2 regions of the Janthinobacterium sp. Mn2066 genome follow, and region 2 is predicted to be linked to the other one. Evidence: predicted binding sites of a transcription regulator. Region 2 holds the regulator's gene; the other holds the start of a gene.

Region 1 (8,114 bases), on a different contig from region 2:
TACCGGTCAGCACGATGCAGCCGATCTTCTCATCGGCGTCGAATTTGAGTAAAGCATCGCCCAGTTCGTTCATCATGTTTTCGTTCAGCGCATTGAGCGCCTTCGGGCGGTTCAGGCGGATAACGGCGACGCGGTCCTGGATGTCGATGATCAAGTCTTCATATTGCATGGTGTCTCCTCTCGATAGTTGGTGATCAACTGGTGATGTCGATTGTAGCGGCTGCACTGCTTGCGGCACACTGATATTATTGTCTACTCCCCTATCTTATATAGCGTGCCGTATTTACTCTTCCCTGTTCCAGTATTGCGCCCGCCGCCTGCGCGGTGACGGCAGCGCCGCCACCATCAACTTTCGCCGGCTGTGGTTCAGCAATGGGCTTAATTGCTTCGGCGCCCAGATCACCTCGCTGGCCCTGCCCCTGTGCGCGGTGCTGCTCTTGCACGCGACGCCAGAACAGATGGGGCTGCTGGTCGCCCTGCAAGCCTTGCCGTTTGCCCTGTTCGGCTTGCCGGTAGGCGTGTTGCTGGACCGGCGCAGCAAGCACCCGATCATGCTGTTCAGTGAAAGCATGTCGGGCCTGGCGCTGGCCAGCGTGGCGATTGCGTATTGGTGCGGCCTGCTGTCGATGCCCTGGTTATATGTCGTGGGCTTTATGATCGGCACCGGCTTCGTGGTCGGTGGCGGCGCGGAACAAGTCTTCCTGACATTCCTGGTCGGCAGGGAGGGATTGATCGATGCCCAATCGAAATTTGCCGCCACGGAATCGGCCTCGCGCCTGATCGGCCCCGGCCTGGCGGGCGTACTGGTGCAAGTGTTGTCGGCCCCCGCCGCCGTTTTTTGCACGGCCTGCGGCTATTTGATTTCCGTCATGAACTTGCGGGCCATGAGTACGCGCGATCCGCGTCCTGCCCCGTCAAGCAAGCATGCACTGCGCGATATCGCCGATGGCCTGGTATTCGTGTGGCGCCAGCCACTGCTGCGCGCGCTGGCCTGGGGCGCCGGTATCTGGCATTTCCTGTTTTATGCCAGCATGGCGCTGACCATCTTGTTTGCCACCCATAACCTGGGCATGAGTCCTGGCGTACTGGGCATGGCACAGATGCTGGGCGGCGCCGGCATGTTGCTGAGCGCCATCATCGTCAAACCGTTGACACGCCGCTACGGCACCGGCCCCACCATCCTGATCGGCCTGGCCTCGACTTCGCTGTGTTTTGCCCTGACACCGGCCATCCCCGCCGCGCTGTTCGGCAGCGCGCATGCCAGCGCGGCCGCCTATGCCGTGCTGATGTTCTTTTTCGATTGCGGCGTGATGCTGTTCTTCATTCCATATATGGGCTTGCGGCAAAAAGTCACGCCGGACCCCATGCTGGGGCGCATGACCTCGACCATGCGCTTCCTGACGGTAGCCACGGCGCCGCTCGGTGCGCTGGCCGCCGGCTGGATCGCCGAGCACTTCGGCGTGCGCAATGGCATGGCTTGCATCGCCGCCGGCAGTGTCTTACTGACCATCGCCATGACCTGGGGCACGCCGCTGCGTGGCGTACGCACCTGATCCGTAGATCAGGCATACACTGTCATATCGTTAAGTCAAAGCCTGACAGATTTGATGTACATCAATGTTTTGCTTGGGGGAAATCCATAAGCTAACGACATCACTTGAGGAGCATGCCATGTTTAACACCATCTTATTTCCTACCGACGGCTCGCCGCTGTCCGACAAGGCCGCCGAAACGGCGCTGGCCTTCGCGCAATTGAACAAGGCCAAGCTGGTCGCCATCAGTGTAGTCCAGCCTTTCCCGTTTTCGCCGATGGCCGACGGTGGCGTGGTGCTCGATGCGGGGCTATATGAAGAACAGATGCATACGGCTGCGCAACACGCCGTCGACAAGCTGGGCCAGGCAGCGCAGGCGGCCGGCCTCGCCTTCGAAGGCCTGGTGACCATCTCCCCCAGCCCGTACGAAGAAATCGTCAACGCGGCGGCAAACTACCATTGCGACATCATTTTGATGGCCTCGCATGGCCGCAAGGGCTTGAACAAGTTATTCGTGGGCAGCGAAACGCAAAAGGTGCTGGGCCACACCCAGGTGCCCGTGCTGGTCCTGCGCTGACAGGACCAGTCTTGACGCTGGTGCCTTAGCGCGCTGGCACTTGCTTCGGCAACAACACCCACACCTGGCCGCTCTGCTTCATGCGGCCAGCGTTCTCCGCCGCTTCGGCGCCAAAACCAAAGAAATAATCGACACGGATGGGGCCGCGGATGGCGCCGCCCGTATCTTGCGCCATCACCAGGCGTTGCATGGGGATATCGCTATTGGCTTGCGTGGTCGCCAAAAACAACGGCGCGCCCAGCGGCACGAAACGCGAGTCGATGGCGACCGAGCGCTGCGGCGTCAACGGCACGCCCAGCGCGCCCTTCGGCCCCACTTTCGGGTCAGGCAAGCGCTCTTCCTTGAAGAACACATAGCTGGGGTTGGCGTTGAACAGCTCGTCCTTGCGCGTAGGGTGTCCGGCGATCCACGCCTTGATGCCCTGCGCCGACGCCTGGCTCATGGTCAGCTCGCCCTTGTCGACCAGGTAGCGGCCGATCGATTTATACGGATAACCATTCTGGTCGGCATACGCCACGCGCACGGTTTCCTGCGTATCGGTCAGTTGCACGCGGCCGCTGCCCTGCACTTGCAGGAAGAACGCTTCGACTTCGTCATCGACCCACATCAGCTCCTTGCCCACCACCGAGGTGGCACGCTCGATGTCGGCGCGGGTGGCATAAGGCACGACTTTCTTGCCTACCAGCTTGCCCCGCAAACGCATGTTTTTCAATTCCGGATACACGCTGGACAAATCCACCGTCACCAGGTCATCGGGCACCTTGTACAGCGGCGTCTGGTAAGGACCGCCACGCTTGCGCGCGCCATGCAGCAAAGGTTCGTAATAACCGGTAACCAGGCCTGTGCTGGCGCCATCGGGAGCGACGATTTGATTGGGCACAAAGAACGCTTCAAAGAACTGGCGGATGGCCTTGTCGCTATCGGCATTCACCTGGCGCGCGATGGTGCACGACTCTTTCCAGTCGGGCCGCTTGGCCAGCACATTGCACGACGCCATGAACGCTGGCCAGGCGGCGCGCATATCGTCGCGGCCCCAGCCCGGCAAGGCGGAAAAGCTCACGGGGGTAAACGTGGGTGCCTGCGCATCCTTGCCATCCTTGGTCTCGGTGGCTGCCGGCTTGGCCGGCACAGGCTTGCTGACCGGTGGTGTCGGGCCGGTAGCAACATTGGTCGGCGCGGGCGGCGTGGTACAGGCCGACAAGATGAACGCGACGGAAACCAGGGGAACGAGTAGACTGGAACGTGCAAATAAGTTACGTTTAAATAAGCTGCGTGTCAATAACATAGGAGTGCGTATGTGGGTCTTGATGATAGAGGCGCTGGTGGCGTTTTTCCTGCTGGTATTCATAGTCTGGTGGACCATGTATCAGGGCAAGGGCAAAAGCGCAGGGAAACAGCCCGCGCCGCCAGCACAGAAACAGGTCGGCGCGGAAGAACAGCAGACCGACAAGCTGAAATAGCGCGATAGTTTAGTGCAGGGTGCGCGGCAGCGACAACACGAACTCCGGTATAGCCGCTTCGAACTGATGGCCGTCTTCGGCCACGCAGAAATATTCGCCGCGCATGGAACCTTGCGGCGTGGCCAGCACGGTGCCGCTCGTATATTCGAACTGTTCGCCCGGCTGCAGCAGCGGCTGATGGCCGACGGCGCCCAGCCCCCGCACTTCTTCCACCTTGTTATTGGCGTCCGTGATGACCCAGTGGCGCGCAATCAGCTGTGCACCGGCAGTGCCCGTGTTCTTCACATTGATGGTATAGCTGAACACATGGCGGCCCTGCTCCGGCGCCGACTGCTCGGGCAAAAACTGCGTCTTGACCGTTACCGTAAATTCATAAGTCGCCATCATTATCCTTATCTGTTCGTCACTGTTCTGTATTTCAAAAGGGCATGGCAGCGGTGGCAAGCGTAAAATAGCGGCAATCGCAATTTCTACACTCTAGCCCACTCGCCATGACTACATTCCGTATCGCTCCCAGCATCCTGTCCGCCGACTTTGCCCGTTTGGGCGAAGAAGTTCGCAACGTCGTCACCGCTGGCGCCGACATCATCCACTTCGACGTGATGGATAATCACTATGTGCCCAACCTGACGATCGGCCCGCTGGTCTGCGAAGCGATACGCCCGCATGTACAAGTGCCCATCGACGTGCACCTGATGGTCAAGCCAGTCGATCGCATTATCCCGGATTTCGCCAAGGCCGGCGCAAACATCATCACCTTTCACCCGGAAGCATCGGACCACCTGGACCGCTCCTTGCAACTGATACGCGACAATGGCTGCAAATCCGGCCTGGTGTTCAACCCCGGCACGCCGCTGCACTACCTGGAACACGTGATGGACAAGATCGACATGATTTTGATCATGTCCGTCAATCCAGGCTTCGGCGGCCAGTCCTTCATCCCGCATGCGCTGAAAAAAATCGCCGAAGCGCGCCGCATGATCGATGAGTCGGGTCGCGACATCATGCTGGAAGTGGACGGCGGGATCAAGATCGACAATATCGCTGCTGCCGCCGCTGCCGGCGCCGACACCTTTGTTGCCGGCTCGGCCATCTTCGGCAAGCCTGACTACAAGGCCGTGATCGACGCCATGCGGACCGAACTGGCCAAGGTAGCCGCCTGATGAGCGCGGGCACAGTGAAGAGCGGCGTCCTGGCCGGCGTGCGCGCGGCCATCATCGACCTCGATGGCACGATGCTCGACACCGTGCCCGATTTTCATGTCGCCATCAACGGCATGCGCAGCGAGTTTGACCTGGCGCCCATCAGCGAAAACGCCATCAAGAACATGGTGGGCAAGGGCTCGGAAAACCTGATCCGCAGCGTGCTGGCCCTCGATTTCGATACCGACGGCGTGGAACAGCGCTTCGAGCAGGCGATGGATGCCTATCAGCGCCATTACCTGGCCATCAATGGCGACTTCAGCACCTTGTACGCGGATGTGGTCCAGGGCCTGGAAGCGATGAAAGCGGCCGGCCTGCGCCTGGCCTGCGTCACCAACAAGCCGGTCGCCTTCGCCCTGCCCCTGCTGCAGCAGAAAAATCTGGCTGGCTATTTCGAGATTATTTACGGTGGCGATTCGCTGGCGAAGAAAAAACCCGACCCCTTGCCGCTGTTGCAAGTATGTGCGGATTTCGACCTGGCGCCAGCCACAGTGGTAGCCATCGGCGACTCCTCGAATGACGCGCAAGCGGCCCGGGCTGCGGGCTGCCCCGTGTTGACCGTGCCATATGGATACAATCACGGACACTCTATACACGATACCGATTCCGATGGTATAGTAAATACGCTGCTCGAAGCAGCCCATTTCATTCGCATGCAAAATTTGACTTCACACTGATACGCATACTGACTGACCAAACACCATCGTGAACCCGTTTCTCATCAAAAAACACAATGTCACCCAAACCGGCTCGATTGAGGCCTGGCTTTGGCGACGCTGGCAATCCTGGCAGGCTTAAGGCCGAGCCGTGTAACGATTGCTGTCGGCTGCCCGTGCGCATCCGGCAGGTTTTTTGATCAACCTCCGCCAGAGTGCAGTATCGCGTAATTGCATACTTGCGTGCCCTGGCGGCATGGAGAGAAACATGACCGAACTCGAATTCAAATCGCTGGCCCAGCAAGGCTATAACCGTATCCCCCTGGTCTCGGAAGCCTTCGCCGACCTGGAAACCCCGCTCACGCTGTACCTGAAACTGGCGCAAACCCAGCAGGGCGGCAAGAATACCTTCTTGTTGGAATCCGTGGTCGGCGGCGAACGCTTTGGCCGCTATTCCTTCATCGGTTTGCCCGCCACCACCGTGCTGCGCAGCCATGGCAGCCGCACCGAGATCGTCAAGAATGGCGAAGTGATCGAAACTCACGAAGGCAATCCGCTCGATTTCATCGAACAGTACCAGGCTCGCTTCAAGGTCGCACTGCGCCCTGGCATGCCGCGCTTCTGCGGCGGCCTGGCCGGCTACTTCGGTTACGATACGGTGCGCCATATCGAGAAAAAACTGGCTGGCGGTGCGCCGAAAGATGACCTGGGCCTGCCCGACATCCAGTTGATGGTGACGGAAGAACTGGCCGTGATCGACAACCTGTCCGGCAAACTGTATCTGATCGTCTATGCCGACACGACCCAGCCCGAATCGTTCTCGAAAGCGCGGCAACGCCTGAAAGACTTGCGCATGATGCTGCGCCGCGGCCTCGACGCCCCGGTCACCAGCGCCTCGGTGCGCACGGAAACCATCCGCGACTTTCCGAAAGAAGACTACCTGAAGGCCGTCGCCCGCGCCCATGAATACGTGATGGCCGGCGACCTGATGCAGGTGCAGATCGGCCAGCGCATCCGCAAACCGTATGTTGATTCGCCCTTGAGCCTGTACCGCGCCTTGCGCTCGCTCAATCCATCGCCGTATATGTATTTCTATAATTTCGGCGACATGCAGATCATTGGCGCCTCGCCCGAGATTTTGGTGCGTAACGAAACGACAGCGGACGGCGGCAAAAAAGTCACCCTGCGCCCGATCGCCGGCACCCGTCCGCGCGGCGCCACGCCAGAGCGCGACGCAGAACTGTCGGCTGAACTGCTGGCCGATCCGAAAGAAATCGCCGAACACGTGATGCTGATCGACCTGGCCCGCAATGACATCGGCCGCATCGCCGAAACCGGCAGCGTGCAAGTGACCGACCGCATGGTCATCGAAAAATACTCGCATGTGCAACACATCGTCTCGAACGTGGAAGGCACTTTGAAACCCGGCCTGTCCAACCTGGACGTGCTGCGCGCCACCTTCCCCGCCGGCACCCTGACCGGCGCGCCGAAAGTGCGTGCCATGGAGGTGATCGACGAACTGGAAATCAGCAAGCGCGGCATCTATGGCGGCGCCTGCGGCTACCTGTCGTTTGGCGGCGAAATGGATGTGGCGATCGCCATCCGCACGGGTGTCGTCAAGGACGGCATGCTGTACGTGCAGGCTGCGGCCGGCATCGTGGCCGACTCGATCGCCGAAATGGAATGGCAGGAAACCGAAAACAAGGCGCGCGCCGTACTGCGCGCCGCCGAACAAGTACAAGATGGACTGGATGGGGAGCTCTGAGATGCTGCTAATGATCGACAACTACGACTCCTTCACCTACAACATCGTGCAGTATTTCGGCGAACTGGGCGAAGACGTGCGGGTCTACCGCAACGATGAAATCAGCATTGCTGACATCGAAGCGCTGAACCCGGACCGCATCTGCATCTCGCCCGGCCCGAAAGCGCCGGCGCAGGCAGGCATTTCGGTGGCAGTGCTCAAGCACTTCGCCGGCAAGAAGCCGATACTGGGCGTCTGCCTGGGCCACCAGGCCATCGGCGAAGCATTTGGCGGCAAGGTGATCCGCGCCAAGCAAGTCATGCATGGCAAAACTTCAGTCATCGCGCATACGGGCGTGGGTGTTTTCAAAAACCTGCCCAGCCCCTTCACAGTGATCCGCTACCACTCTTTGGCGATCGAACGCGCCTCGCTGCCTTCCTGCCTGGAAGTGACCGCGTGGACGGACGACGGCGAAATCATGGGCGTGCGCCACCGGGAATACGATATCGAGGGTGTGCAGTTTCACCCTGAATCGATCCTGTCGGAGCACGGCCACGCCCTGCTGAAGAATTTTCTCGAGCGCTGATTCCAGAGTGCGCGCCTGACTGCGCGCGCCATCAGCGTCCTCCTGCGCCATCATTGAAGAAGGAAGCATCATGCCGATCACCCCACAAGAAGCCCTGCTGCGCTGTATCGAACACCGTGAAATCTTTCACGACGAAATGCTGTACCTGTTCCGCCAGATCATGTCCGGCGAAATGTCGCCCACCATGATCGCTGCCCTGACCATGGGCCTGCGCGTAAAAAAGGAAACCATCGGCGAAATCGCCGCCGCCGCGCAAGTCATGCGCGAGTTTTCCACCAAGGTGCCGATGGCCGACACCACCCGTTTGCTCGACATCGTCGGCACGGGCGGCGACGGCGCGCACACGTTTAACATTTC
Region 2 (8,114 bases):
CCTGCTGAGCGATGCCTTGCGCCCAGAAGCGCAGGAAGTCATTGCGTATTTTCACCGGCGCGGCAAGCAGGTAGTGCTGCTCAGCGGCGACCAGGAAGCGCTGACGCAAGGCGTGGCGGCCGAACTGGGTATCGCCGTGGCATGCGGCGAATGCCTGCCCGATGAAAAACTCGATTTCGTGCTGCAGTTGCAGGCGCAAGGCGCGGTGGTGGCGATGGTGGGCGACGGCATCAACGATGCGGCCGTGCTGAGCGCGGCCGACGTGTCGTTCGCCATGGGGAGCGGCGCCGCGCTGGCGCAGGCGCATGCCGATGCGGTGCTGCTGTCGCCGCAATTGCGCCCGGTGCTCGATACGGCGAAAACAGCCGCGCGCAGCATGTCCATCATCCGCCAGAACCTGGGCTGGGCGACTTTGTACAACGTCACCGCGATTCCCGCCGCTGCCCTGGGCTTTTTAAATCCCTGGCTGTCCGGCGTGGGCATGGCGGCCAGTTCGGCCGTCGTGATCGCCAACGCCCTGCGCCTGCGGAAAAGTTAAACCATGGAAGCACTTTACCTCCTGATTCCCCTCAGCATCATCGTCGTCTTTATCGCGCTGTGGGTGTTTTTTACGGCGTCGGATAGCGGCCAGTTCGACGACCTGGTGGGACCCGGTTTGCGTCTGTTGCAGGACGACGATACGAGTGTCACGCCACCGCCGGAAAACCCGCGCGACTGACTGCTGCTGCAGCAATCTTGGCCGGCTTTTTTACCTGGATCACGTTTCACTGCATGCCGGTTCGATACGCTTGTTCCATCTGGAGAATTTTGATCCACATCAAAGTTTTTTGACAGTTAAACAATTACTCTCTGGCCATCATCATAGATCGTCATTCCGGGAGAGCATTTGTGGATCAATCGCTGAACTATAACTACAAGATCGTGAAGCAATTTGCGATTGCGACTGTGGTTTGGGGCATCATCGGCATGCTGGTTGGCGTCATCATCGCCGCCCAGCTGGCGTGGCCTGCCCTGAACCTCGACATACCATGGCTGACCTATGGACGGCTGCGGCCGCTGCACACGAATGCGGTGATTTTTGCCTTCGGTATCTGCGGCCTGTTCGCCACCTCGTACTACGTGGTGCAGCGCACTTGCCAGGTGCGCCTGTTTTCCGACAAGCTGGCCGCGTTCACCTTCTGGGGCTGGCAAGCGGTGATTTTGTCGGCCGTCGTCACCCTGCCGATGGGCCTGACGCGCGGCAAGGAATACGCGGAACTGGAATGGCCGATTGCCATCCTGATCGCCGTCGTCTGGATCGCCTACGCCATCGTGTTTTTCGGCACCTTGATCAAGCGCAAGGTAAAGCATATCTATGTCGCCAACTGGTTTTTTGGCGCCTACATCCTGGCCGTGACGATCTTGCACGTGGTCAATGGCGCCGTGATGCCGGCCTCGGCCGGTAAATCGTATTCTGCCTACAGCGGCGTGCAAGACGCGATGATACAGTGGTGGTACGGGCATAACGCGGTGGGCTTCATCCTGACGGCCGGCTACCTGGGCATGGTGTATTACTTCATCCCGAAACAGGCCGAGCGCCCCGTGTACTCCTACCGCCTGTCCATCGTCCACTTCTGGGCGCTGATCTTCACCTATATGTGGGCCGGCCCGCACCATCTGCACTACACGGCCTTGCCGGACTGGACCCAGTCGATCGGCATGGTGTTCTCCCTGGTATTGCTGGCGCCCTCGTGGGGCGGCATGATCAACGGCATCATGACCTTGTCCGGCGCCTGGCACAAGCTGCGCACCGACCCGATTTTGAAATTCATGATCGTCTCCTTGTCGTTCTACGGCATCGCCACCTTCGAAGGTCCGATGATGTCGATCAAGACCATCAATTCCCTGTCGCACTACACCGACTGGACCGTGGCCCACGTGCATGGCGGCGCTTTGGGCTGGGTAGGTTTCATCACCATGGGTTCGATTTATTATTTGCTGCCACGCCTGGCGGGCAGCACCAAAATGTATAGCACCCGCCTGGTCGACATGCATTTCTGGGTGGCCACCATCGGTATCGTGCTGTACATCGCCGCGATGTGGATCGCCGGCGTGATGCAAGGCTTGATGTGGCGCGCCGTCAACCCGGACGGCACCCTGACCTATACCTTCGTCGAGAGCGTGAAAGCGACCTATCCCTACTACGTGGTGCGCGTGGCCGGCGGCCTGCTGTATCTGTCGGGCATGTGCATCATGGGCTACAACACCTACATGACCTTGCGCGGCAGCAAATTGCCCGTCGCCCGCATCCCCGAACTGAACGCGGCGCACGCCTGACAGGAGCATCAGACAAATGAAATTTTCACACGCATGGATTGAAAGAAACCCCTGGCTGCTGATCGCCCTGGTCACCCTGGTGATCAGTGTCGGCGGCGCCGTCGAGATCGTTCCCCTGTTCTTCCAGAAGAGCACCACGGAACCGGTCGCCGGCCTGAAACCGTACTCGCCGCTGCGCCTGGCCGGACGCGACATCTACGTGCGCGAAGGCTGCTACAACTGCCACTCGCAGATGGTGCGGCCGCTGCGCGCGGAAACGGAACGCTATGGCCATTATTCGGTCGCCGGCGAGTTCGTCTACGACCGGCCGTTCCAGTGGGGTTCCAAGCGCACCGGGCCCGACCTGGCGCGCGTGGGCGGCCGCTACAGCGATGAATGGCACCGCACGCACTTGAACAACCCGCGCGACGTGGTGCCCGAATCGAACATGCCGTCTTACCCCTGGCTGGCGAAAACCAAGCTGGTGCCCGACGAGATCATGCCGAAGATGCGCGCGCTGCGCCGCCTCGGTGATCCGTACAGCGATGCAGAGATCACCGCCGCGCCGGAACAGCTGAAAGACAAGACGGAAGAAGACGCCCTGGTGGCCTATCTGCAAGGCCTCGGTACATTAATCAAAACAAGGAATTAGCATGGCAATCGATAACTTGTTCGACAGCGCCAGCAGCGTCATGACGGTGGTGTCCTTTACGACGTTCGTGGGCATCCTGTGGTGGACCTTCAGCCGCAGCAAGAGCGATATCGAGGCGGCGGCGCAGCTGCCCTTCGATGACGAGATCCTCGACCAGCCGGCCCCAGTGACAGCAGAGGAGCGGACCCATGTCTGACTTTACCAGTGAGTTCTGGAATATCTACATCATCGTGCTGTCCCTGCTGGGCATCATCGGCTGCGGCGTGCTGCTGTACTCGCAATCGAAGATCAAGGTGGCGCCCGGCGCCCCTGCCGACGGCACTACCGGCCACGTGTGGGACGATGATCTGAAGGAATTGAACACGCCGATGCCGCGCTGGTGGATGTGGCTGTTCTACATCACCATTGTCTTCGCGCTGGCCTATCTGTTCCTGTATCCTGGCCTGGGCACCTATGCCGGCAAGCTGGGCTGGAAATCCTCGGGCCAGTACGAAGAAGAACTGAAAAAAGCGCAAATCGATTACGGCCCGCTGTTCAACAAGTACCTGCGCCAGGACTTGAAAACGGTGGCGGCCGATCCGCAGGCGCTGGCCATTGGCCAGCGGCTGTTCCTGACCTACTGCGCGCAATGCCACGGCTCGGATGCGCGCGGCAACAAGGGTTTTCCCAACCTGACCGACAGGGACTGGCTGTACGGCGGCGAGCCGGACGTCATCAAGACCACCATCCTGCACGGCCGCAACGGGCAGATGCCGCCCATGGGTGCAGCGCTGGGGTCGGAAGCCGATATCGAGAACGTGGCCCACTATGTGCTGAGCCTGTCCGGTTCCACCGCAGACCCGATCAAGTCGGTGCTGGGCAAGGCCAAGTTCGGCGCCTGCATGGCCTGCCATGGCGCGGACGGCAAGGGTAACCAGCAGTTGGGTGCACCCAACCTGACGGACAAGATCTGGCTGTATGGCGGCAGCGCCGACACCATCATGGAAACCATCCGCAAGGGGCGTAACAACACCATGCCCGCCTTCGGTGAATTCCTCGGTGAATCGAAAGTGCATGTGCTGTCGGCCTATGTGTGGAGCTTGTCGAATCCCCAGCCAGCTGCAAAATAATGTCCGAACCTCAAGTCATCCAGATGTACGCGGCCCGCGAGCAGATCTACCCTCGCGAGGCCAAAGGACGCTACGCCACCTGGCGCTGGGTTTGCCTGTGGCTGACCCAGCTGGCGTTCTACGGCTTGCCGTGGCTGAGCTGGAACGGCAGGCAAGCGCTGCTGTTCGACTTGACCACGCGCAAGTTCTACATTTTCGGCGTGGTGCTGTGGCCGCAGGATTTTATCTACCTGGCGGCCCTGCTGATCATCTGCGCCTATCTTTTATTCCTTGTCACGGCCATCGCCGGCAGGGTCTGGTGCGGCTTCGCCTGCCCGCAAACCGTGTACACGGAAATCTTCATGTGGGTCGAACGCAAGATCGAAGGCACGCGCAGCGCGCGCATGGCGCTCGACCGGCAAGGCCCGTCCTTGCGCAAGACGGCCAAGAAAACCGCCAAGCATATGGCCTGGGGCGCCATCGCCCTGTGGACAGGTTTTACCTTTGTCGGCTACTTCACGCCGATACAGGAATTGGCGCATGAAGTACGCACGCTCAACTTCGGTCCCTGGGAATGGTTCTGGGTCTTGTTCTACAGCCTGGCCACCTATGGCAATGCAGGCTGGCTGCGCGAACAGGTGTGCAAATACATGTGCCCATATGCGCGTTTCCAGAGCGCCATGTTCGACCAGGATACCCTGATCGTCAGCTACGATGCGAAACGCGGCGAACCACGTGGTGCGCTGAACAAGAAAACCGCCAGTGGCGACGCCCAGCTGGGCGCCTGCATCGATTGCAGCCTGTGCGTGCAGGTGTGTCCGACCGGCATCGATATCCGCAAGGGCTTGCAATATGAATGCATCGGCTGCGCCGCTTGCGTGGACGCCTGCAACAGCGTGATGGACAAGATCAGGCGCCCGCGCGGACTGGTGCGCTACAGCACGGACCATGCACTGGCCAACAACTTTGATGCACGACAAATACGCCGCCGCGCCATGCGCCCGCGCGTGCTGGTCTACACCGCCATCCTGGCCCTGATCACCATCGCCGTCGGCAGTTCCTTGCTCTTGCGCACGCCGTTGAAACTGGACGTGATCCGCGACCGCGGTTCGCTGGGGCGCGAAGTGGAAGACGGCATGATCGAAAACGTGTATCGCCTGCAAATCATGAATACGTCGGAACAGCGCCAGACCTACCGCATCACGGTCGATGGCTTGCCCGGCTTGACCCTGCTCACGCGCGATGAAGTAACCGTCGAGCCGACGGAAACGCTGGCCTGGCCGATCCGCCTGCGCGCGCCGCACGGCGTGGGGGACAAAGGCTCGAACAAAATCGGCATTGCATTGACTTCGCTCGACGACGCCTCGCTGCATGTCCATGAAAAAGCGGTGTTTTTTGTACCGCGCTAAAGAAAAGGAAAAACCATGTCCCATCCCTCGCCGCTACAGGCGCCCGTCGCTCCCTGGTATAAGCACCGCTGGCCCTGGCTGCTGATGGTGGGCCCTGGATTGTCCGTCATCGTCGGCAGTGTCATGGGCTATATCGCCTTTACGCAACCCGACGCGCTGGTGGTGGGCGATTATTACAAGCAGGGCAAGGCCATCAACCAGGACTTGCGGCGCGATACAGTCGCCAGCAACCTGGCCATGGACACCCGCCTGGCCTATGACGTGGCGCAAGGCCGGCTGACGGGTTCCGTGCACAGCTTCGGCAAGGCTTACCAGGCGCCGCTGCAGCTGCACCTGGCGCACGCCACCTTGCCGGAAAAAGATATCCGGCTGCTGGTGCAGCCCGATGCACAGGGGAATTTTTCGGTAGCGTTGCCGATGCTGGAACGCAGCCGCTGGCAAGTGCTGGTGGAGAACGACAAGCGCGAGTGGCGCTTGTCGGGGATCTGGAGCTGGCCGGTGCAGCGCGCGATTACCCTGCGCGCCGACGAAGAGCTGTAAAACCTATTTGCAGTTGTCGGTACCGGCCGTAATGGCTTTCAACTTTGCTGGCTGCAAGATCTCGATCTCGCGGTTCGACACGCGCAGCCAGCCTTCCTTCTTGAATTTCGACAGCAGACGGCTGACGCTTTCGATGGTCAGCCCCAGGTAGTTGCCGATCTCTTCGCGCGACATGCGCAGCTGGAAATTGCTGCCCGAATAACCGCGCGCTTCGTAGCGCGAGGCCAGGTTGACGATGAAGGCGGCAAACCGCTGCGTGGCCTGCATATTACCCAACAACAACATCACGCTTTGCTCACGCGTGATTTCCTGGCTCATCATGCGGTGAAAATGGCGCAGCAGGGTCGGCATGTTTCCCAGCAATTGTTCCAGGCTGGAAAACGGGATTTCACACACTTCGCTGTCTTCCAGCGCCACCGCGTTGCAATGGTGGCGGTCGGCGCTGATGGCGTCCATGCCCAGCAGTTCCCCGGCCATCTGGAATCCCGTCACCTGCTCTTCGCCACCCGGATTGATCTGGTACGTCTTGAAGTGCCCCAGGCGTATTGCATACAGATTCTGGAATGCATCGCCGATGCGGAACAGCGAAGCGCCACGGGGCACCTTGCGGCGGCGGCCGATGATCTGGTCCAGGCGGTCCATGTCGCCCACATCCAGGCCCATCGGCAAACACAGCTGGTGCATGCTGCACGTCGAGCAGCGCGCGCGCAACGCCTCCACGGAAACCACGGGTGGAATAGGCGAAAGTAGCGCTTCAGTCATGTCTGTACCTTTTAGAAAAATGCAACATCAAGTTTACTGCATAGTACGTTGCCATGCGACAATTTCAGCGAAAAACAGTACAAATAGCGACATCCATCCTTTAATTATATGGCAACATCGTGGAACCTCGCTATAGCGCCGTACTCGCCAGCACCGCAATGCGAAAAGGCACAGGCTGATTGCTTGCCAAGCCAGGGTATTGATAGGAAAATAAATCATGAAACCTCTCGGCATCAAAGCAAAAGTCGCCCTGGCCACCAGCCTGACCTCGATCGCCATGATCGCCCTGGTCACCATGATCCAGGTGCAGCGCATGCGCGACGACTTCACCACCGTGCTGCTGAGCCAGCAAGCGGCGCTGGTCGCGCGCACGGCGGAGGAACTCGACGACAAGCTGCAGATGTTGCTCGACATCATCTCCCAGACGGCGCAGCACCAGCCCCCCGAACTGATGCAGAACGCCGGCCAGTTGCGCACCTACTATGAACAACGGGCCGTGCTGGCCCTGTTTGACGATGTGCTGGTGCTGGACAAGCAGGGCAAGGTGGTGGCCGACGTGCCCCAGGTTCCAGCGCGCAATGGCATCGATGTGACCGACCGCGACTACTTCAAGACGGTGATGCGCACGCGCCGCGCCATGATCACCGAGCCCATGCTGGGCAAGACCAGCCACCTGCCCATCGTGCAAATGGTCGCTCCCGTGCTCGATGGCCAGGGCGAGGTAGTGGGCATCGTGATCGGCGTCTTGCGCCTGTACAAGGACAATCTGCTGGGCCATCTGCGCCAGGCCAAGGTCGGCAAGAATGGCTATTATTTTGTCCTCACGCGCGACCCCGTGCCCCTGTATGTGCTGCACCCGGACACCAGCCGCCTGCTGCAGCCCCGTTCGCCAAACGCCAATCTGGCCACCACGCAATTGCTCAAGCAGGACGGCGAGGGCAGCATGATCAGCACCAATAGCCAGGGCGTGACGGCCGTCAACAGTTTCCAGCGCCTGAAATCGGTCAACTGGCTGCTGGCTGCCTCCTTGCCCGTCGATGACGCCTTCGAACCGTTCGACGGCGTGCTGTACCGGCTGGTGCTGTGGAGTATCTTCGCCTCGCTGCTGGCCGCCCTGGTGCTGGGCTGGGTAACCGTGCGTTTGCTGTCGCCGCTGGTGCGCCTGCGCGACACCTTGCTGGCCCTGCGCGTCAGCGGCAGCCGCTTTACGCCCATCCCGGTGCAGCAGCGCGACGAAATCGGCGAACTGACCGACGCCTTCAATGGCTTGATGAGCGAGCGCGAACGGCTGCAGCAGGAAGTCGAGGTGCGCGCCGGCGAGCTGGAACAGGAGCGCGACCGGGCCGAAGCGGCCAACCGCGCGAAGAG

Evidence for each region. Region 2 encodes FNR, which switches genes on or off when oxygen is low (the NO sensors DNR and NnrR bind a similar motif). Its sites were predicted from a motif close to TTGATNNNNATCAA; they were not measured.
Region 1: a site for FNR is predicted at 1,605-1,618, ahead of ACL9RI_RS12530 (universal stress protein). Genes of this name have one in related genera too.

Annotation. Positions count from the first base shown of each region.
Region 1 covers NZ_JBMOUF010000006.1:1,023-9,136, forward strand. The annotation lists gene ACL9RI_RS12520 (enoyl-CoA hydratase) at 1-169, opposite strand, end outside; gene ACL9RI_RS12525 (MFS transporter) at 249-1,553, shown strand; gene ACL9RI_RS12530 (universal stress protein) at 1,672-2,109, shown strand; gene ACL9RI_RS12535 (murein transglycosylase A) at 2,135-3,310, opposite strand; gene ACL9RI_RS12540 (hypothetical protein) at 3,405-3,569, shown strand; gene apaG (Co2+/Mg2+ efflux protein ApaG) at 3,579-3,953, opposite strand; gene rpe (ribulose-phosphate 3-epimerase) at 4,061-4,732, shown strand; gene ACL9RI_RS12555 (phosphoglycolate phosphatase) at 4,732-5,448, shown strand; gene trpE (anthranilate synthase component I) at 5,696-7,192, shown strand; gene ACL9RI_RS12565 (aminodeoxychorismate/anthranilate synthase component II) at 7,194-7,757, shown strand; gene trpD (anthranilate phosphoribosyltransferase) at 7,828-8,114, shown strand, end outside.
Region 2 covers NZ_JBMOUF010000019.1:58,206-66,319, forward strand. The annotation lists gene ACL9RI_RS26655 (heavy metal translocating P-type ATPase) at 1-538, shown strand, start outside; gene ccoS (cbb3-type cytochrome oxidase assembly protein CcoS) at 542-718, shown strand; gene ccoN (cytochrome-c oxidase, cbb3-type subunit I) at 889-2,316, shown strand; gene ccoO (cytochrome-c oxidase, cbb3-type subunit II) at 2,333-2,947, shown strand; gene ACL9RI_RS26675 (cbb3-type cytochrome oxidase subunit 3) at 2,949-3,143, shown strand; gene ccoP (cytochrome-c oxidase, cbb3-type subunit III) at 3,136-4,056, shown strand; gene ccoG (cytochrome c oxidase accessory protein CcoG) at 4,056-5,444, shown strand; gene ACL9RI_RS26690 (FixH family protein) at 5,460-5,984, shown strand; gene fnr (fumarate/nitrate reduction transcriptional regulator Fnr) at 5,988-6,746, opposite strand; gene ACL9RI_RS26700 (response regulator) at 6,964-8,114, shown strand, end outside.